Regions from separate parts of the Janthinobacterium sp. RA13 genome, predicted to be linked through region 2. Evidence: predicted binding sites of a transcription regulator. Region 2 holds the regulator's gene; each other region holds the start of a gene.

Region 1 (4,422 bases), 650 kb from region 2:
ACCTGGAACTGCTGAGCTTACTATTGGGCAAGCGCGGCCACACGGTGATCACGGCCGGCGATGGCGCGCAAGCCTTGCAACTGGCGCAGCAGGACGACTTCGACGTGCTGCTGCTGGACTTGCAAATGCCGCGCATGGATGGCCTGGCCGCCACGCAAGCCATCCGTGCCGCCGCCCTGCGCGATGGCCGCCCGCGCGTGCCCGTGATCGCCATGACGGCCAGCGTGCTCGATGCGCACCGCAAGGCGGCGCGCGCGGCCGGCATGGACGGTTTCGCGACAAAACCCGTCGAATGGCAGGCGCTGTCGCAGGAAATCGCCCGCGTGCTGGGCCTGGCGGCGGACCCGACCGACGCCAGCCACGCGCCGGCGCCCGCTGGCGGACGGGTGCTGCACCATGCGGGCGCCCTGCAGCGCTGGGCTGGCAACGACGGCGCCTACCGCGCGGCGCTGGCCCGTTTCGGAATCGAGCATCCCCGCCTGCCGCCGGCCCTGCTGGCCGCCATCGAGGCGCGCGACCACCTAGCGCTCTTGCCGCAGAGTCACCAACTGCGCGGCGTGGCGGCCAACCTCGGCCTGGAGCAATTGGCCGCCAGCCTGGCGGCGCTGGAGCAATGCTGCGCCAGCCCCGGCCCCGCCACGGCACAACAGCTCGACGCAACGCTGGGCGCCCTGCTGACGCAATGGCCGGCGGCCGTGGCCGCCATCGCCCGGCTGGCGCCGCCTGCCTTGCCGGTGGCAACGGCGGCTGCCATCGACGCGCCCGCCGCCCGACAAGCGGCCAGTACACTATTAAGCGCCTTGCGGCGCGGCGAACTCGATGACGCGGCGCAAGCACAGTTGCAGCACGCCATGGGCGCGCAAGCGGACGCACTGGCCCCACTCTTGCACGCCATCGACGACTTTGATTTCCCCCTGGCGCAGTCGCTGCTGCACGACTTGCTGCACACCTACGCCCCGGAGTCCCCATGAATGCATCCGCCCGGCCCGTGATTCTCGTCGTCGACGATGAGGCGGCCAATTTGCAGTTGCTGCGCCAGATCTTGCAGAACGATTACGCGCTGCTGTTCGCCAAGGATGGCGCGCGGGCGCTGGCACTGGCGCAGCAGGAACGCCCGGCCCTGATCCTGCTCGACGTGATGATGCCCGGCATGAGCGGCCACGACACCTGCCGCCAGCTGAAAGCGGCGCCGCTGACAGCCGCCATCCCCGTCATTTTCGTCACGGCCCTGAACGACATGCGCGACGAACTCAGCGGCTTTGAAGCGGGCGCCGTCGATTACATCACCAAGCCGCTCAGCCCCGCCATCGTGCGCGCCCGCGTGCGCACGCACCTGTCGCTGGTGCGCATCGATGAATTGAAGGAAACGCGGCTGCAGATCGTCCAGCGCCTGGGTCTGGCGGCCGAATACAAGGACAATGAAACAGGCTTGCACGTGATCCGCATGAGCCATTACGCGCGCCTGCTGGGCGTGGCCGCAGGCATGGACGAGGCCGCCGCGGACGACCTGCTGCACGCGGCGCCCATGCACGATGTGGGCAAGATCGGCATCCCCGACCGCATCCTGCAAAAGCCGGGCAAGCTCGACGCGGACGAATGGGCCATCATGCAGACGCATGCGCGCATCGGCGGCGACATCATCGGCGAACATGCCGAAGGCGGCATGCTGGCGCTGGCGCGCGCAATCGCCCTGTCGCACCATGAAAAATGGGATGGCAGCGGTTATCCGGACGGCTTGGCGGGCGAAGCGATTCCGCTGGCCGGGCGCATCGTCGCCGTGGCCGACGTCTTCGACGCGCTGACCTCGGTGCGCCCGTACAAGCGCGCGTGGTCGGTGACGGACGCCGTGGGCTATCTGCAAGCGCAACAAGGCAGCCATTTCGATGCACGCCTGGTCGAACTGTTTGTGCAGGAACTGCCCGCCATCGACGCCATCCGGCTGCGCTGGGCGGAGAAAGCCGAACACCAGGCGCCGGCTTGACGAGTGAACTCCCGCCACGGCCAGCGTTGTTGCGTCACACAAGCAAGTGCCGGACAGATGGCGCCGGCGCCGATGCAGACCACTGGAAGGGCAAGGAGTTCAATCCCATTATGGCTGGCTGTGGGCCAGGCATTTTGACGCGCATCAAACAGCTCGCAATTTCCTGGCTGTGGCCTTGCAGATGGCCATGGTCCGTATTTTTTTGACCCATATCAAGCCCCGCATAAGAAAAACGTCCGTCAGCACGGCAATGCTGGACTTGCCCCTGTTGCCGTTCTAGCCTTGTTGCCATCCTGACTAGCGAATGACACCATGGCCTATAAATCCATCCTCGTCCACGCCGACCTGTCGCGCCATGCGCCGCAGCGCATCGCCATCGCGGCGCGGCTGGCGCACGCGCACCAGGCGCACCTGATCGGCGCAGCCATGACGGGCCTGTCGCGCTTTTACGTGGAAAACAACCGCGGCATGCGCGGCGGCGCCGTGGCGGCGCAGATTTCAGCCCTGCACGGGCAGGCGGAACAGGCGCTGGCCCAGTTTGAAACGCTGGCGCGCCAGGCCGGCGCCGCCTCGCTGGAACGGCGCCTGATCGAAGACGATGAAGATGGCGGCATGGCCGTCAGCGCCCGCTACAGCGACTTGACGGTGCTCAGCCAGCACGACGACAGCGAAGCCCTGCCCGGCGCCATGAGCGACCTGGTGCCCTACGTGATGCTGAACGCGGCCCGTCCCGTGCTGATCGTGCCGCGCAGCGGCCAATTCGCGCAAGTGGACAACACCGTCGTGGTGGCCTGGGATGGCAGCATGGAAGCGACGCGCGCCATCGGCCACGCCCTGCCCCTCTTGCGCGCGGCGCGCTTGGTGGTGCTGGCCCTGCTGCACCCGCCGGCCGGCCACGCGCAGCCGGCGCGCCACCCGGGCGCCGACATCGCCGCCTACCTGAGCCGCCATGGCGTGCCCGTCGAGGTGCGTTCGGCCACCACCACGGGCGACATCGGCGCGGCGCTGCTGGCCATGGCCGCCGAAGTGCATGCGGACTTGCTGGTGATGGGCGGCTACGGCCACGCGCGCTTCCGCGAAATTTTACTCGGCGGCGTGACGGAAACGATCTTGCGCCAGATGACGGTACCGGTGCTGATGGCGCATTGACGTCAAGCGCGCCATGTTTATTTGCTAAATAGCTATAATTGCCTGATTACTTACCTCAAGGCAATGTACATGAAGCAACAACTGCTCAACTGGAGTAGCACCCTGGCGCCGTTCGGCAGCGACCTGCTGTGGACGGTCCTGCCGTGGATGCTGCTGTATGGCGTGATCGGCTTTGTGCTGGCGCTCGGCATCTGCTACCAGCTGGCCAGAAAATGCCTGCTGGTGCGCCGCCCGCCCGCCTGGCATGTGGCCGCCAAGCTCAGCTATGTGTTGATCCTCGTCGCGCTGCCGCTCCTCGGTGGCGGGTTTGGCGCCGTGCACAGCGTGCACCGCGTCGTCAACCAGGCCCTTGAGCGCGACCTGCAGCCTGTGGTCGAAGCGCAGATGCCGGCGCTGCGCGTCTACCTGGAACAGCAGGTCAGGCTGATCGCCCCGGGCCAGGCTATCAGCATGCGCAGCCTGATCGAACCCTTCGTGCAAGACATGTATTACCGGCCTACATCAGGCAGTTACTGGGAACGCAGCAAGGCGCGCTGGATCAATGAATTCATCCTGCGCCGCGGCAGCGTGCTGCTGACGCAGGTGCTGCAGGAACAGCTGATCGCCAGGGCAACTGTGCTGGGCGAAGCGCTCAAGGGCGCCGGCTTCCGTGGCCAGGCGACGGGCGACCTGGCCAGTCTGGGCACCGACCTGGCAGTGCGCCTGACCACCGATGTGGCGCGCCAGGCCGATTTCAGCAAACTCGACAAATCAGTGCCGATGATTTTCATCGACGCCGTCAAACGCCAGGCCGGCGCCTATTTCAATTCGCTCAAGATCACGCTGGGCCTGCTCGCGCTGGCCGCGCTGCTGCTGGTGTGGGGCGAGATCATGCTGTACCGCCACTATTACCTGCGCCGCCATCCGGCCACGGCCCTGCCCGTGCCACCCATGTAAAAAAGCCGCCCCTCCTTGCGGACGGGGCGGCTTTTCATGTGCTGCTAAGGCTTAGGCTTTACGCTGGGCGACAGCATCCACGACGCACAGCGCCGTCATGTTGACGATGCGGCGCACGGTGGCCGATGGCGTCAGAATGTGCACGGGTTTGGCGCAGCCGAGCAGGATCGGGCCCACGGCGATGCCGTTGCCGGCCGCCGTTTTCACCAGGTTGTAGGCGATGTTGGCCGATTCGATGTTCGGCATGACGAGCAGGTTGGCGTCGTTCTTCAGTGCCGAATTGGGCATCAGTTTTTGACGCAGCTTGCTGTCGAGGGCCGTATCGCCGTGCATTTCGCCGTCGATTTCCAGGTCCG
Region 2 (4,422 bases):
GCCAGTTCCAGCTCCTTTTCGCCCGCATTCATCGTCATCGTCGTGGCCAGGGTATTCATGACTTCGTCGAGGTCGAATTCGACGGGCGACAATTCCATGCGGCGCGCCTCGATCTTCGAATAGTCGAGCACGTCGTTGAGGATGCCCAGCAGCGACTGGCCCGCCACTCTGACCATGGTCAGATACTTGCGCTGTTCCGTGTCGAGTCTGGTATTGCCCAGCAAATACACCATGCCCAGCACGGCATTGAGGGGCGTGCGGATTTCATGGCTCATGTTGGCCACGAAATCGCTCTTCGCGCGGTTGGCCGCCTCGGCCCGGTCGCGTTCCTGCTCCAGCTCCGCCGCGCGCGCTTCGAGTTCCTGCTGCAGGCGGTCGCGTTCGCTCATCAGACCGTTGAACGCTTCCGTCAGTTCGCCGATCTCGTCGCGCTGCTGCACCGGCACGGGGGTAAAACGGCTGCCGCTGTTGCGCAGGGCCAGCAGGGTGTCGCGCAGGCGCACCAGCGGCGACAGCAGGCGCACGGTGACCCAGCCCAGAACAAAGGCGGCCAGCAGCGAGGCGAGGATGCTCCACAGCACCAGCCGGTACAGCACGCCATCGAACGGTTCGAAGGCATCGTCGACGGGCAGCGAGCTGGCCAGCAGCCAGTTCACCGATTTCAGGCGCTTGAAACTGTTGACGGCCGTGATGCCGCGGCTGTTGGTGCTGACCATGCTGCCTTCGCCATCTTCCTTCAGCAGCTGGGTCGTCGTCAGATTGGCGTTCGGCTGGCGCGGCTGCAGCAAGCGGCTGGTATCGGGGTGCAGCACGTAGCGCGGCACGGCGCCGCGCGTGAGGATGAAGTAATAGCCGCTCTTGCCGACCTTTTCCGAGCGCAAACGCCCCAGCAGGTTGTCCTTGTACAGGCGCAGCACGCCGATCACCACGCCGGCCACCTGGCCATCGGCGGTGAGCACGGGCGCCACCATCTGCACGATGGGCATGCCGCTCGATTTACCGAGCATCGGCTCGGTGATCATGGGCTGGCGCGTGCGCAGGACGGTCTGGAAATACTCGCGCTCGGCAACATTGATGCCGGCGCGCCCCGGCACTTCCGGCATGTCGGCCACGACGGCGCCTTGCGCGTCGAGCACCAGCACGTCGTCGAACAGCACCAGCATCGAGCGGCGCGAATAGTATTCGCGCAATTGGGCGGGCCGGGCGATCAGTTCCGGCGGCTGCTGCCGGGCCGTCAGGGTGACGATCTGCAGCAGCATGCCCAGCTTGTCGTCGAGCTCGGCAGCGGTGCGGCTGATCAGGGATGACTGCTGGCTCAGCAGTACTTTAGTGAAATCGTCGCGCATGTGCTGCACCTGGATCATGGTGACCAGCGCGATCATGGCGATCGAGGTCAGGCTGGTGGCCAGCGCGACTTTTGCTTTGATGCCGAGAGGCTTCATGATTTCCTTTTCAGTACCGGGCGGCACAGGCGGCAGATAATGCTGTCAGGAATTTTCCTATCAATACCCCAGCTTGGCAAGCGGCGCCGCGCAAATTGCCCTCCCCGCATGGGCTTTTGACGATGTTGCCATATAATTAAAGTCGGAACGTCGTTTATTCAGCGAAATTGCCGTGAAATTGGCACACGGCAACCCTGTATGCAGTAAACTTGTTGTTGCATTTTCTAAAAGGTACCGACATGACTGAAGCGCTACTCACTCCAACCTTGCCTACAGTGAACGTGGAAGCGTTGCGTGCGCGATGCTCGACCTGCAGCATGCATCAATTGTGCCTGCCGATGGGCCTCGATATGGGCGACATGGACAGGCTGGACCAGATCATCGGCCGCCGCCGCAAAATCGTGCGCGGCGCCTCGCTGTTCCGCATCGGCGACTCGTTCCAGAACCTGTACGCGATCCGCCTGGGGCACTTCAAGACGTACCAGATCAATCCGGGCGGCGAAGAGCAGGTGACGGGTTTCCAGATGGCCGGCGAACTGCTGGGCATGGACGCCATCAGCGCCGACCGCCACCACTGTAATGCGGTGGCGCTGGAAGACAGCGAAGTGTGTGAAATCCCGTTTTCCAGCCTGGAACAATTGCTGGGCAATATGCCGACCCTGCTGCGCCATTTCCACCGCATGATGAGCCAGGAAATCACGCGCGAGCAAAGCGTCATGCTGTTGCTGGGCAATATGCAGGCGACGCAGCGTTTTGCCGCCTTTATCGTCAACCTGGCGTCGCGCTACGAAGCGCGCGGCTATTCGAGCAGCAAATTCCAGCTGCGCATGTCGCGCGAGGAAATCGGCAACTACCTGGGCCTGACCATCGAAAGCGTCAGCCGTTTATTGTCGAAATTCAAGAAGGAAGGCTGGCTGCGCGTCTCGAACCGAGAAATTGAAATCTTGCAGCCGGCAAAACTGAAGGCCATCACGGCCGGTACCGACGTCTGCAAATAAGGCTTACAGTTCCTCGTCGGCGTGCAGCGCGATGCTGCGTTGCAGCGGCCAGGTCCAGATGCCGGACAGGCGCCACTCGCGCTTGTCGTTTTCCACCAGCACTTGCCAGCGGCTGCGCTCGAGCATCGGCAGCGCCACCGAGAAATTGCCGGCCGCATCGGGCCGCACCAGCAGCTTGATGTCCTTTTCCGGCAGCGTCGCATGCGCCAGGTGCAGCTGCAGCGGACCCTGGTAAGCTTTGCCGAAGCTGTGCACGGAACCACTGAGGCGCGCTGACGCCACGTCGTAGGACAAACTGGTAGCCATCGCCAGGTCGCTGGCGATCGTGTCGCGCTTCAAATCCTGGTTGATCGCCTTGCCCTGCTTGTAATAGTCGCCCACCACCAGCGCATCGGGTTGCGTAAACGCGATATAGCCCATGAAGCTGCCGACGACCACGGACAGGCCGGGACCGATCATCAGCAGCCATGGCCAGCGATGCTTGTACCAGGGATCGGCGGGGGCTTGCAGTTTCAGACTGTCGGACATGGTGATTCTCCTGTGTAAACGGCCAGTCCCCATGCGGGGACCGGCCTTCCTGCTTTAACGCGGCACGATGAATACCGCGCTTTCACGCACATGCAGCGAGGGGTTGTCCAGCGATTGCAATTCGATCGCAATCTTGTTCGACCCCTTCTCGCCGACGCCGTGCGGCACGCGCAGGCGGATCGGCCAGCCCAGCGTTTCCGTCGGCTGCAAGGTCACTTCTTCGCGCGTCAGCAAGGTCAGGCCCGGCAAGCCGGAAGCGCTGATCTTGAAATGCTGGCTTTGCTCGGACGTGTTCATGATCTGCAGGCGGTAGACGTTTTCGATCATGCCGTCTTCCACTTCGCGTCCCATCGAACCGCGGTCGCGGATCACATCCATTTTCAGGGGTGTGCGCAGGGCCAGCGAGGTACATACGGCGATGATGATCAGGGCCAGGATGGAAGTGTAGATCAGGACGCGCGGGCGCATGGCGCGCTGGCGTATCTGCTTCGAATTGAAGTTGTTTTCCATCGCATGGTCGGTGCTGTAGCGTATCAGGCCACGCGGCCGCTCGACCTTGTCCATCACGCTGTTGCAGGCATCGACGCAGGCGGCGCAGCCGATGCATTCATACTGCAGGCCGTTGCGGATATCGATACCGGTCGGACACACCTGCACGCACAGGGTGCAATCGATGCAGTCGCCCAGCTTGTCGTTGTTGCCGGCCTTCTTGCTCATGGCGCCGCGTGGTTCGCCGCGCTTGGCATCGTAGGTGATGATCAGGGTGTCCTGGTCGAACATGGCGCTCTGGAAGCGCGCGTAGGGGCACATGTATTTGCACACCTGCTCGCGCAGCCAGCCCGCGTTGCCGTAGGTTGCCAGGCTGTAGAACAAGACCCAGAACCATTCCCAGGGACCGAAGTTCAGGGTGGTCACCGACTGCGCCAGTTCCTTGATCGGCGTGAAGTAGCCGACAAAGGTAAAGCCCGTCCACAGGGCGATGGCGCCCCATGCCAGGTGCTTGGCCGTCTTCTTGAACGCCTTGCGCACGGAGGGGCCCTGCTTGTCGAGGGCCATGCGCGCGCTGCGCGTACCCTCGATGCGGCGTTCGACCCACAGGAAAATTTCCGTGTATACCGTTTGCGGGCAAGAGAACCCGCACCACACCCTCCCGGCAATGGCCGTGACGAGGAACAACAAATACGCACAGATGATCAGCAGGGCCGCCAGATAGATGAAATCCTGGGGCCACAGCACGACGCCGAAAATGTAGAACTTGCGCGTGGTCAAATCGAACAGCAGGGCTTGCCTGCCATTCCAGGTCAACCACGGCAAGCCGTAGAACGCGAGCTGGGTAAGCCATACGCATACCCATCGCCAGGTAGCGTAGCGTCCTTTGGCCTCGCGAGGGTAGATTTGCTCGCGGGCCGCATACATCTTGATGACTTGAGGTTCCATTTTTACTTGGCGGGTGC
Region 3 (4,422 bases), 720 kb from region 2:
CCCATGGTCAGCACTTCCGGCGTGAACGGGCCGTCTTCGTAGCCGTGCTCATCCTGGAAGTCGGGGCTGGCCACCTTGAAGTCGGCGATGAAGCGGTCTTGCTCGGCTTTTTGTGCTGGCGTGAAATTTTCCAGCGCATCGCTGCCAGCCACGAATACATATGGCAGACCTTCGTCGCCATGCACGTCGAGGAACAGGTCGCAGCCGATTTCATGCATCTTCTGTTTCACCAGGAATACTTCCGGGCTGCGCTCCATCGTTGGCGTCATCCATTCGCGGTTCAGGTTGGCGCCGGCCGCGTTGGTACGCAGGTTGCCGTGCACGGAACCGTCCGGGTTCATGTTCGGCACCACGTAGAAGACGGCGTCCTGCAGGCACTGGCGGGCAAACGGATTGGCCTGGTCCAGCAAGGCTTCGAGCATGCCTTCGACAAACCATTCGGCCATCGTCTCGCCTGGATGCTGGCGCGCGATGACCCAGACTTTTTTCTCGGCATCGGCGTCGCCGACCACCAGCAGATTCATGTCGCGGCCCTCAACCGTGCTGCCCAGGTCGATCAGGCGCACCAGCGGCGACGCTTGCGCGCTGTCGATCAGGGCCAGGTGGCGGTCCCATGGATACGGTTCGAAGTAGGCGTAGTACACGCTTTCTTCTTCCGGCGTATGTTCGATGGTCATCACGGTGCCGTCAAAGCTGGTCGGCACGCGGAACCAGGTTTCGCGGTCGTAGCTGGCGACGGCCTGGTAATCTTTCCAGCCGTCCGGGTAGGCCGACTTGCCGGCGTTCATGAAGCGGATCGTGCACGCTTCGCCTTGCGCGCCTTGCAGGCGGAAGTAAAACCACTGCGTGATGTCGGCGTGGGAATCCTTGCGGATGTTCAGCTCGATGGAGTGGGCATCGTCGGCGCGCAGCACCTCGATCGCGCCGGCGTCGAATTGCTGGCTGATTTTAATGGTCATGTGTGTTCCTGATAAAAACGTATGGGTTTTGCATCGTGTGCAATGGCGCGATGATACCCGTTTTAGCGGCGCCTTTGTGCTGGCGCAAACGACGGCGGACATGCTTTGCTAACGTGATAGCTCCAACATGAGGAGAGCATCATGGATGACAACGGCAAACACATACGCGAACTGGAAAAGAAAGTCAGCGCCCTCAGCGACGCCCTGGCGCACCTGGGCAAGGGCACGACCTTACAGGAATTGCTGCGCATCATACGTTTCCCCGGCTATACGACGCCGGCCGAATACACGTTCAACGTCGCCATACTCGACACCATGCTGGTGCAGGCCAATGCGCTGGAAAAGCTGGGGCAGGATTTGCTGGCGGGAGCGAAGCAAGTAGTGGTGAAACAGTGAGCAGACAGTAACTTATTCCTGAACGCCTGAAAAATGTTCAGGGCAAGGCGCAGGGTCGCAGGCAGTACGAACGTACGCCCAGGCCCTGCAACGCCGCCATGGACGTTTTGTCAGGTGTTCAGACCGCCAAATCGTTCGTAGAACCACGGCTCGACATTCGGCGCCTGCTCATCCTCGCGCCGCAGGGTAGCCAGGATATGTTCCTCGGCGGCCGCATACGTGATGCGGTACAGGTCGCGCGCCAATGCGTAGGCTTGCGTGCCGGGCCACGGTTCGGGCAGCAGCTCGACGGGCAGTTGCGGGTCGTGCAGTTGCACGCGGCGGTAGGCGTGCGTCAGCAGGGAGCGGATGACGAACGCCTGCTCCGCATCGAACACGGGTTCTTCCTGCAGCAGGGTCAGCAGGGGCTGGAAGCTGGCGATGAATTTTTCGTAGCCGGCCATCACTTCCGACAAGTCCCAGCAGTCGCCCACCATGTCGCGCAGCGGGCGCGTGCTGACGCCCGGCAATTCCGTGGTGTGGCAAACATACAGCTTGCCCTGCACCTCATTGCGCACGAGGATATCTTCCAGCGCCTCCGCATTGCTGGCCGGGTGGCCAAAGATGCCGGGAGAAATCAAACCATATCCGGCCCACAATAATTCCTTGCGCAGCGCCCCCCGCTCGGCGGCGCCGATGCTGCCGGCCGGCCCGATCACCAGGGTCCAGCTGCCATCCCAGTGCACGACCAGCGGCGCATAGATGCGGCGGTAGGCGCGTTCGAAGCGGGCCAGCGCCTCCGGGCGTATCGTATAGGCGCTGCGGCGGCCGTCGCGCTGCGAGCTGAGCCAGCCTTCCTGCGCCAGGCGGAATACGCTGGTGCGCAATAACCGGTCATTGACGCCGAATGGCGCCAGCAGTTCGATCAGGCTGCCCAGCCAGATGGCGCCGCCGCGCGGCACGATGGCGTCGCCAAAGATGGTCATCACCAGGGACTTCGAGCGCGGTGGGTCGCTTTCCAGGAAATCGGCTATCCATGCTGTGCAGCGGGTGTTCTTCATGTGGTTCCGGTCTGGCCGTGTTGCGGTCGAATCAATAAAAGCAGCAGTTTACTTGGCTGCGCGGGTAGCGCGGCAATAATTTGCCGGAAGCGCGGGTGGCGCTTCGTAGTGTTTTCTCATAAGCAATATCATACGCACAAAAAACCCGCACAAGATACGAAATTTTAAAATGATTCATATCAAGTGTATGCAAATCGTTTTTTGTATCGTATTATCTGTTCATCGCACCGCGTTGCTGCGCAAAATCAAAGACATGGGAGACAGATCATGTACGCACAAATGGTTGAAACCGGCCTCAAGAACGTCCGTTCCCTCGACGACATGGGCCAGGAAGAGCGCGCTTTCCAGGCGCGCATCGACGAAGGCATCAAGATCGAGGCCAAGGACTGGATGCCGGACGCCTACCGCAAAACCCTGATCCGCCAGATTTCGCAGCACGCGCACTCGGAAATCGTCGGCCAATTGCCCGAAGGTAACTGGGTCACACGCGCGCCGACCTTGAAGCGCAAGTCGATCCTTCTGGCGAAGATCCAGGACGAAGCGGGTCACGGCCTGTACCTGTACAGCGCCGCGGAAACGTTAGGCGTGTCGCGCGACGACTTGTTGGCAGCCTTGCACTCGGGCAAAGCCAAGTATTCCAGCATCTTTAATTATCCGACCCTGTCGTGGGCCGACATGGGCGCCATCGGCTGGCTGGTCGACGGTTCCGCCATCATCAACCAGATTCCCCTGTGCCGCTGCTCTTACGGTCCGTATGCGCGCGCCATGATCCGCGTGTGCAAGGAAGAATCGTTCCATGCGCGCCAGGGCTACGACATCATGATGTCGCTGTGCAAGGGCACGCCCGAGCAGAAAGCCATGGCGCAGGATGCCTTGAACCGCTGGTGGTGGCCTTCGTTGATGATGTTCGGCCCGTCCGACGCCGCCTCCGTCAACAGCGCCCAGTCGGCGCAATGGCGCATCAAGCTGTTCTCGAACGACGAATTGCGCCAGCGCATGGTCGACCAGACCGTGCCGCAAATCGAATACCTGGGCTTGACCGTGCCCGATCCCGACCTGAAATTCAATGCGGAAACGGGCCATTATGAATTCGGCGAGATCGACTGGTCCGAGTTCAACAACGTCCTGAAGGGCAATGGCCCGTGCAACCGCGAACGCCTGCAAACGCGCGTCAAAGCGTACGAAGACGGCGCATGGTTCCGCGATGCCTTGGTCGCGTATGCAGACAAGCAAGCTGCTAGCAAAGCGGCAGCGTAAATACATAAGACAGATAGGGGATAGCAACATGAGCAAAGAATGGCCATTGTGGGAAGTTTTCATCCGCAGCCAGCACGGCCTGGCGCACAAGCATGTGGGCAGCCTGCACGCTTCCGACGCCACCATGGCGGTCAACCATGCGCGCGATGTCTATACGCGCCGCAATGAAGGCGTGAGCATCTGGGTGGTGCGCGCGGCCGATATCGTTGCCAGCAGCCCCGGCGACAAGGGCGCCCTGTTCGAACCGTCGAACAGCAAGGTGTACCGCCATCCCACCTTCTTCCCGATGCCGGAAGAAGTCAAGAACCTGTGATGGGAGCGCCTGTAATGGATGACAAGGTCAATTACCTCTTGCGCCTGGGCGACAACGCCCTGATCCTCAGCCAGCAGTTGTCGCAGCTGTGCGGCAAGGGGCCGGCGCTGGAAGAAGACATGGCGCTGACCAACGTGGCGCTGGACTTGCTGGGTCAGACGCGTTTGTGGTTCAGCTATGCGGCCGAACTGGAAAACGCGGGCCGCGACGAGGACGACATCGCCTTTTTGCGCGACGCCCACGACTTCAAGAACTGCCTGCTGGTCGAGCAGCCGAACGGCAATTACGCCGACACGATGATGCGCCAGTTCTTCTTCGACAGCTGGCACTATTTCCAGCTGCTGGAACTGACGAAATCGGCGGATGCGCGCATCGTCGAGGTGGCGCAAAAGTCGATCAAGGAAGTGACCTATCACTTGCGCCGCAGCGGCGACCTGATCGTGCGCCTCGGCGACGG
Region 4 (4,422 bases), 3.9 Mb from region 2:
TCTCTCTTTCCTGTCTATCAGCACGCGGCCCTAAGGCTGCGCAAACAGCACCACGCTCAGCAAATACAGCAGCGGCACGGCGCACAGCAGCGCAGACAACACCGACAGCATTTTCTTGCTCGCCAGGCGTGCCTGGCGCAGCCGTTCGCGCGCAGGCAAATGCCGGCGGACCAGGTCGCGCGCGCGCGGCTGGAATGGTGATTCATACATGTGAGCTCCCTCGCAACGATGGCTGATGATGTCGGCCAGCATAGCGGGAGCGGCATAAAGGCGGTGTAAAGAGTGGGCAGCGCGGCGCAAGCGCGCTGTAAACATGGATGCGCCGGCGCCGTGTTGCGGGTCTTGCCCGATGCTCTTATTTTGCCTGGCGGCGGCGCGCCAGGATGCCGAGCAGGCCCAGGCCGGCGAGCAGCATGGCATAGGTTTCCGGTTCAGGGATGGCGGAAACATAGGCGCGGTAATTGCTCAGGTCCTTGGGCAAGCCCTCTACCGTGAAGGTCGTGCCGGCTGCGACGGGCGCTGCCCATTGGAAGACCAGTTCGCCCTGGCCGAAATGGATGGCTAGGTAATCATAGTCCGCCGCACTCGTGAAGGAATTCACCCCGCCGCTGGCGCCTGCCGTGGTGCCCGCGGTGCAGCCTGAGGTGGCATTGTCGCAAAACGAGACGGCCGCACCCAGGCTGGTGCCGAAAACGCCGTTGATGTAGCCCTGGATGTCGGTGGGACTCTGCGGCACGAGATTGTCGTCATAGTATTTCACCATGAGGGCAGGTGACGGCGAGTAAGTGACGGTGCTGCCTTCGATGCTGAAACCGCTGGCCGGTCCCACATCGACCCATGTAGCAGCCTGTGCCACACCCATGCAGGCCGTCAGGGCGGCCAGCATGGATGCCCGTATGGCAATGCTTGTTATGCTTTTCATGAAAATCCCCTTTTATTTTATTGCAGACATTTCACTGCTTCAGGGTGCGCGCCATCCGGTCAGGGAGGTCGACTTGTCGCCCGGTCGCCTTTGCGTGAGTACGCATATGCAAGCTTAGTCTTGATGTAAATTAATACAATTTAAATAATGCTATTGGCATGCTTGACAACATCGCATACGGCTATGTATGGCTGTGCTGGCGAGGGCCTGTGCGGGAATAGACATGGCGTGACAAGGCGTGCCAGCTTGTGCTGGCAACGCCTTGAGTGGGAAGAGGGGAGGCGGGTTTCAGTCGCTGTTATTGCTGACGCCAAACAGGCGATCCTTGGCGTTGAGCAGTTTTTGCACCTTGGCGCCCATTTTCATCAGCTGCGCCATCGATTCGGGCGACAGGCGCTGCAAGTCGTCGAACCAGGTGTTGGCCAGGTCGACCAATTCATACATTTCGCGCATGCGCTCCTGCGCATACTGGTCGACGGGTTCCGTGGCCGGCGCCAGCAGCGATTCGCGCAGCACCGTCAGGGTAGGGGCCACTTCGCGGCGGCGGCGCTCGGCGGCCACCACGCGGAAGATTTGCCACACATCGCCCAGCGAGGAAAAATACTCGCGCCGGTCGCCTGGGATGCGCGATTGGCGTATCAAGCCCCAGCCCTGCAATTCCTTCAGGCCGATGCTCACGTTCGAGCGTGAAAAACTCAGGTGTTCCGCGATTTCATCCGCGTGTAAAGGATGCTCCGCGACAAACAACAAGGCGTACACTTGCCCCACTGTGCGGTTAAAGCCCCAGCGGCTGCCCATCTCGCCGAAATGGCTGACGAAGGTCAGGATCAGCGGCGTCATTTGGATATGTTGAGTTTTCATAATTATCTGAATTTTTTCACGCCACACCCGCAGGGTCAATTGATATATGTCATGTTTCGCAGTATTATACAAAATATCGAATTTACAGAAAATTCTGAAAACTCAAAAAGTATAGAGATGCCGACCACGCCACTGTCTTTGCCCCGCTTTATCCTTCCCCGTGCCGCCAGCCTGGCGCAGGGTGGCGCCGCCTTGCTGTGGCTGCCGCAAGCGGCCTTGCTGGCCTGGGCCGTGCAAGCCATGCTGGACGGTGCAGCGTGGCGCGCGGCCCTGCTGCCGGCCGCTGGCGTGCTGCTGCTGGGCGTGCTGCGCGCCGGCTGCGAAGCGTGGGGCGCGCGGCGCATGTATGCGGCGGCGCGCGCGCACCTGTCCACCTTGCGCGCACAAGTGGCGCAAGCGCTGGCGCGCCGTTCGCCGCTGGACCGCCAGCGTGCGCAGTCGGGCCAGGCGGCCAGCGTCATCGCCGAACAGGCCGAAGCCATCGTGCCGTATCTGGTGCGCTACAAGCCCGCGCGCTGGAAAGTCATGCTGGTGCCGCTCGTGATCCTCGCCGTGGTGACACCGCTGTCGTGGATCGCCGCCTTGATCCTGCTCATCGCCGCGCCGTTGATTCCCGTCTTCATGGCCCTGGTCGGCATGGGCGCGCAAGCGGCCAGCCGCGCGCAGATGGTGGAAATGGGTAGCATGAACGCCTTTCTATTGGACCGCCTGCGCGGCCTGGCCACCCTGCGCGCGCTCGACGCCGTCGACGCCACGGCCGCACGGCTCGACGCCTCATCGCAATCCGTGCGCCGGCGCACGATGGTGGTGCTGCGCATCGCCTTTTTGTCGTCCGCCGTGCTGGAACTGTTTTCCGCGCTCGGTGTCGCCATGGTGGCGGCCTTCATCGGTTTCTCCCTCTTGGGCAGCATCAATTTCGGCACCTGGGGCCGCGAGCTGACCTTGGGGCAGGGTTTGTTCATCCTGTTGCTGGCGCCCGCGTTTTTCGAACCCTTGCGCGAACTGGCCGCCGTCTGGCACGACAAGGCGGCCGGCGAAGCGGGCCTGGCCGGCCTGCACGACCTGGCGGCCGACGGCGTTCCGCTGCCAGGCGCGGAGGTCCTGTCTGTCGTCGTCTCCGCCGCCGCCATGGCCGTGGCGCCGCCGCCCGCTATCGACATCCATCAACTGCGTTTTGCCCACCCTGGCGAAGCGCCCGTGTTCGACGGCTTCGACTTGACGGTGCGCGCCGGCGAACACCTGGCCCTGCTGGGCGCCAGCGGCGCCGGCAAGACCACCTTGCTGTCTCTTCTGGCCGGCTTGCTGCCCGCCAGCGGCGGAGACATCCGCATCGGCGGCGTGCGCCTGACCGACAGTACCGTCAATACCTTGCGCCAGCGCATGGCCTGGATGGGCCAGCGCCCGCACGTGTTTGCCGCCTCCGTCAGCCAGAACGTGACCCTGGGCCGCACGGGCGCCAGCGCCACGCAGGTGACGCAGGCGCTGCACCTGGCCGACCTGGCTGCCGTGGCGCAGGCGCAGCCGGCCGTCATGCTCAGCGATGGCGGCCAGGGCTTGTCCGGTGGCGAAGCCGTGCGCCTGGCGCTGGCCCGCGTGGCCCTGCATCCGCATGCCGATTTGCTGCTGGTCGATGAACCGACGGCCCACCTGGACAGCGAAACGGCGGCGCGCGTCACGGACGCCTTGCTGGCACTGGCGCAAGGCAAGACGATGATCGTCGCCACGCACGACCCCGTGCTGGCCGGCCGCCTGCAGCGCACGGTGCAGGTCGATGCCCGGGCATCGGCGCAGGAGCGGCAGGCATGAAAAATTCAATGATGCTCAACCCCGTGCTGCGGCAATTGCTGCTGGCCCAGCCCGGCAAGCTGATCGGCGGCGCCTTGCTGGCGGCCCTGACGGCGGTGTCCGGCATGGCCTTGCTGGGCTTGTCCGGCTGGTTTATCACGGCCACCTCGATTGCCGGCCTGCATGCGTCGACGGCCATCCTGTTCGATGTCTTCGGTCCGTCGGCCGGCATCCGCCTGCTGGCCATCGGCCGCACGGGTTCGCGTTATGCGGAACGCCTCGTCACGCACGACGCCACGTTCGCCGCGCTGGCCAGCATCCGCGTGCGGCTGTTCCGTGGCTGGTCGCGCCCGGAAGCGGCCAGCCGCTTGCTGCGCCAGCCCGCCAAGCTGCTGTTCCGCCTGACGGCCGATATCGACGCGCTCGAATCACTGTATTTGCGTCTGCTGGTGCCTGCCTTCACGGCCTTGTGCGTAGCCTTGCTGGCCGGCGTGGCGCTGGGCGTGATGCGGTGGCAGCTGGGCCTGGGTCTGGCCGTGTGGCTGCTGGCCGCCGGCGGCGGCATCAGCTGGGTCGTGGCGCAACGCGCCCGCCGTCCCGCCATCGTGCGTACACGCGCCATCGAAAAACTGCGTTCCGGCACCATCGACCTGGTGGCGGGCCAGACGGACCTGGTGATGGCGGGCCGCATCGACGCCCAGTGCGCGGCGCTGGGGCAGATCGACCGGTCGCTGGCGCAAGCCGATTTCGCCCTGCTGCGCCTGGAAACTGCCGCCGGCGCCGCGTATGGGGTGGCGGGCAGCGCGACCTTGGCAGGTGTGCTGCTGGCCGTGGCCGCGCTGGTGCAGCAGCAA

Evidence for each region. Region 2 encodes FNR, which switches genes on or off when oxygen is low (the NO sensors DNR and NnrR bind a similar motif). Its sites were predicted from a motif close to TTGATNNNNATCAA; they were not measured.
Region 1: the regulator FNR is predicted to act here: its motif matches at 2,184-2,197, upstream of FG13_RS15970 (universal stress protein).
Region 3: the regulator FNR is predicted to act here: its motif matches at 2,565-2,578, upstream of paaA (1,2-phenylacetyl-CoA epoxidase subunit PaaA).
Region 4: the regulator FNR is predicted to act here: its motif matches at 1,823-1,836, upstream of cydD (thiol reductant ABC exporter subunit CydD).

Annotation. Positions count from the first base shown of each region.
Region 1 is NZ_JQNP01000001.1:3,595,280-3,599,701, forward strand. Features, by position in the region: gene FG13_RS15960 (MHYT domain-containing protein) at 1-971, shown strand, start outside; gene FG13_RS15965 (response regulator) at 968-1,981, shown strand; gene FG13_RS15970 (universal stress protein) at 2,294-3,130, shown strand; gene FG13_RS15975 (hypothetical protein) at 3,200-4,066, shown strand; gene FG13_RS15980 (NADP-dependent malic enzyme) at 4,118-4,422, opposite strand, start outside.
Region 2 is NZ_JQNP01000001.1:4,247,794-4,252,215, reverse strand. Features, by position in the region: gene FG13_RS18755 (response regulator) at 1-1,442, opposite strand, end outside; gene fnr (fumarate/nitrate reduction transcriptional regulator Fnr) at 1,682-2,440, shown strand; gene FG13_RS18745 (FixH family protein) at 2,444-2,968, opposite strand; gene ccoG (cytochrome c oxidase accessory protein CcoG) at 3,023-4,405, opposite strand; gene ccoP (cytochrome-c oxidase, cbb3-type subunit III) at 4,408-4,422, opposite strand, start outside.
Region 3 is NZ_JQNP01000001.1:3,531,449-3,535,870, reverse strand. Features, by position in the region: gene FG13_RS15695 (M14 family metallopeptidase) at 1-959, opposite strand, end outside; gene FG13_RS15690 (hypothetical protein) at 1,101-1,355, shown strand; gene paaX (phenylacetic acid degradation operon negative regulatory protein PaaX) at 1,466-2,395, opposite strand; gene paaA (1,2-phenylacetyl-CoA epoxidase subunit PaaA) at 2,663-3,652, shown strand; gene paaB (1,2-phenylacetyl-CoA epoxidase subunit PaaB) at 3,681-3,965, shown strand; gene paaC (1,2-phenylacetyl-CoA epoxidase subunit PaaC) at 3,980-4,422, shown strand, end outside.
Region 4 is NZ_JQNP01000001.1:363,636-368,057, forward strand. Features, by position in the region: gene FG13_RS01585 (hypothetical protein) at 31-210, opposite strand; gene FG13_RS30760 (PEP-CTERM sorting domain-containing protein) at 356-922, opposite strand; gene FG13_RS01600 (GbsR/MarR family transcriptional regulator) at 1,211-1,762, opposite strand; gene cydD (thiol reductant ABC exporter subunit CydD) at 1,901-3,589, shown strand; gene cydC (thiol reductant ABC exporter subunit CydC) at 3,586-4,422, shown strand, end outside.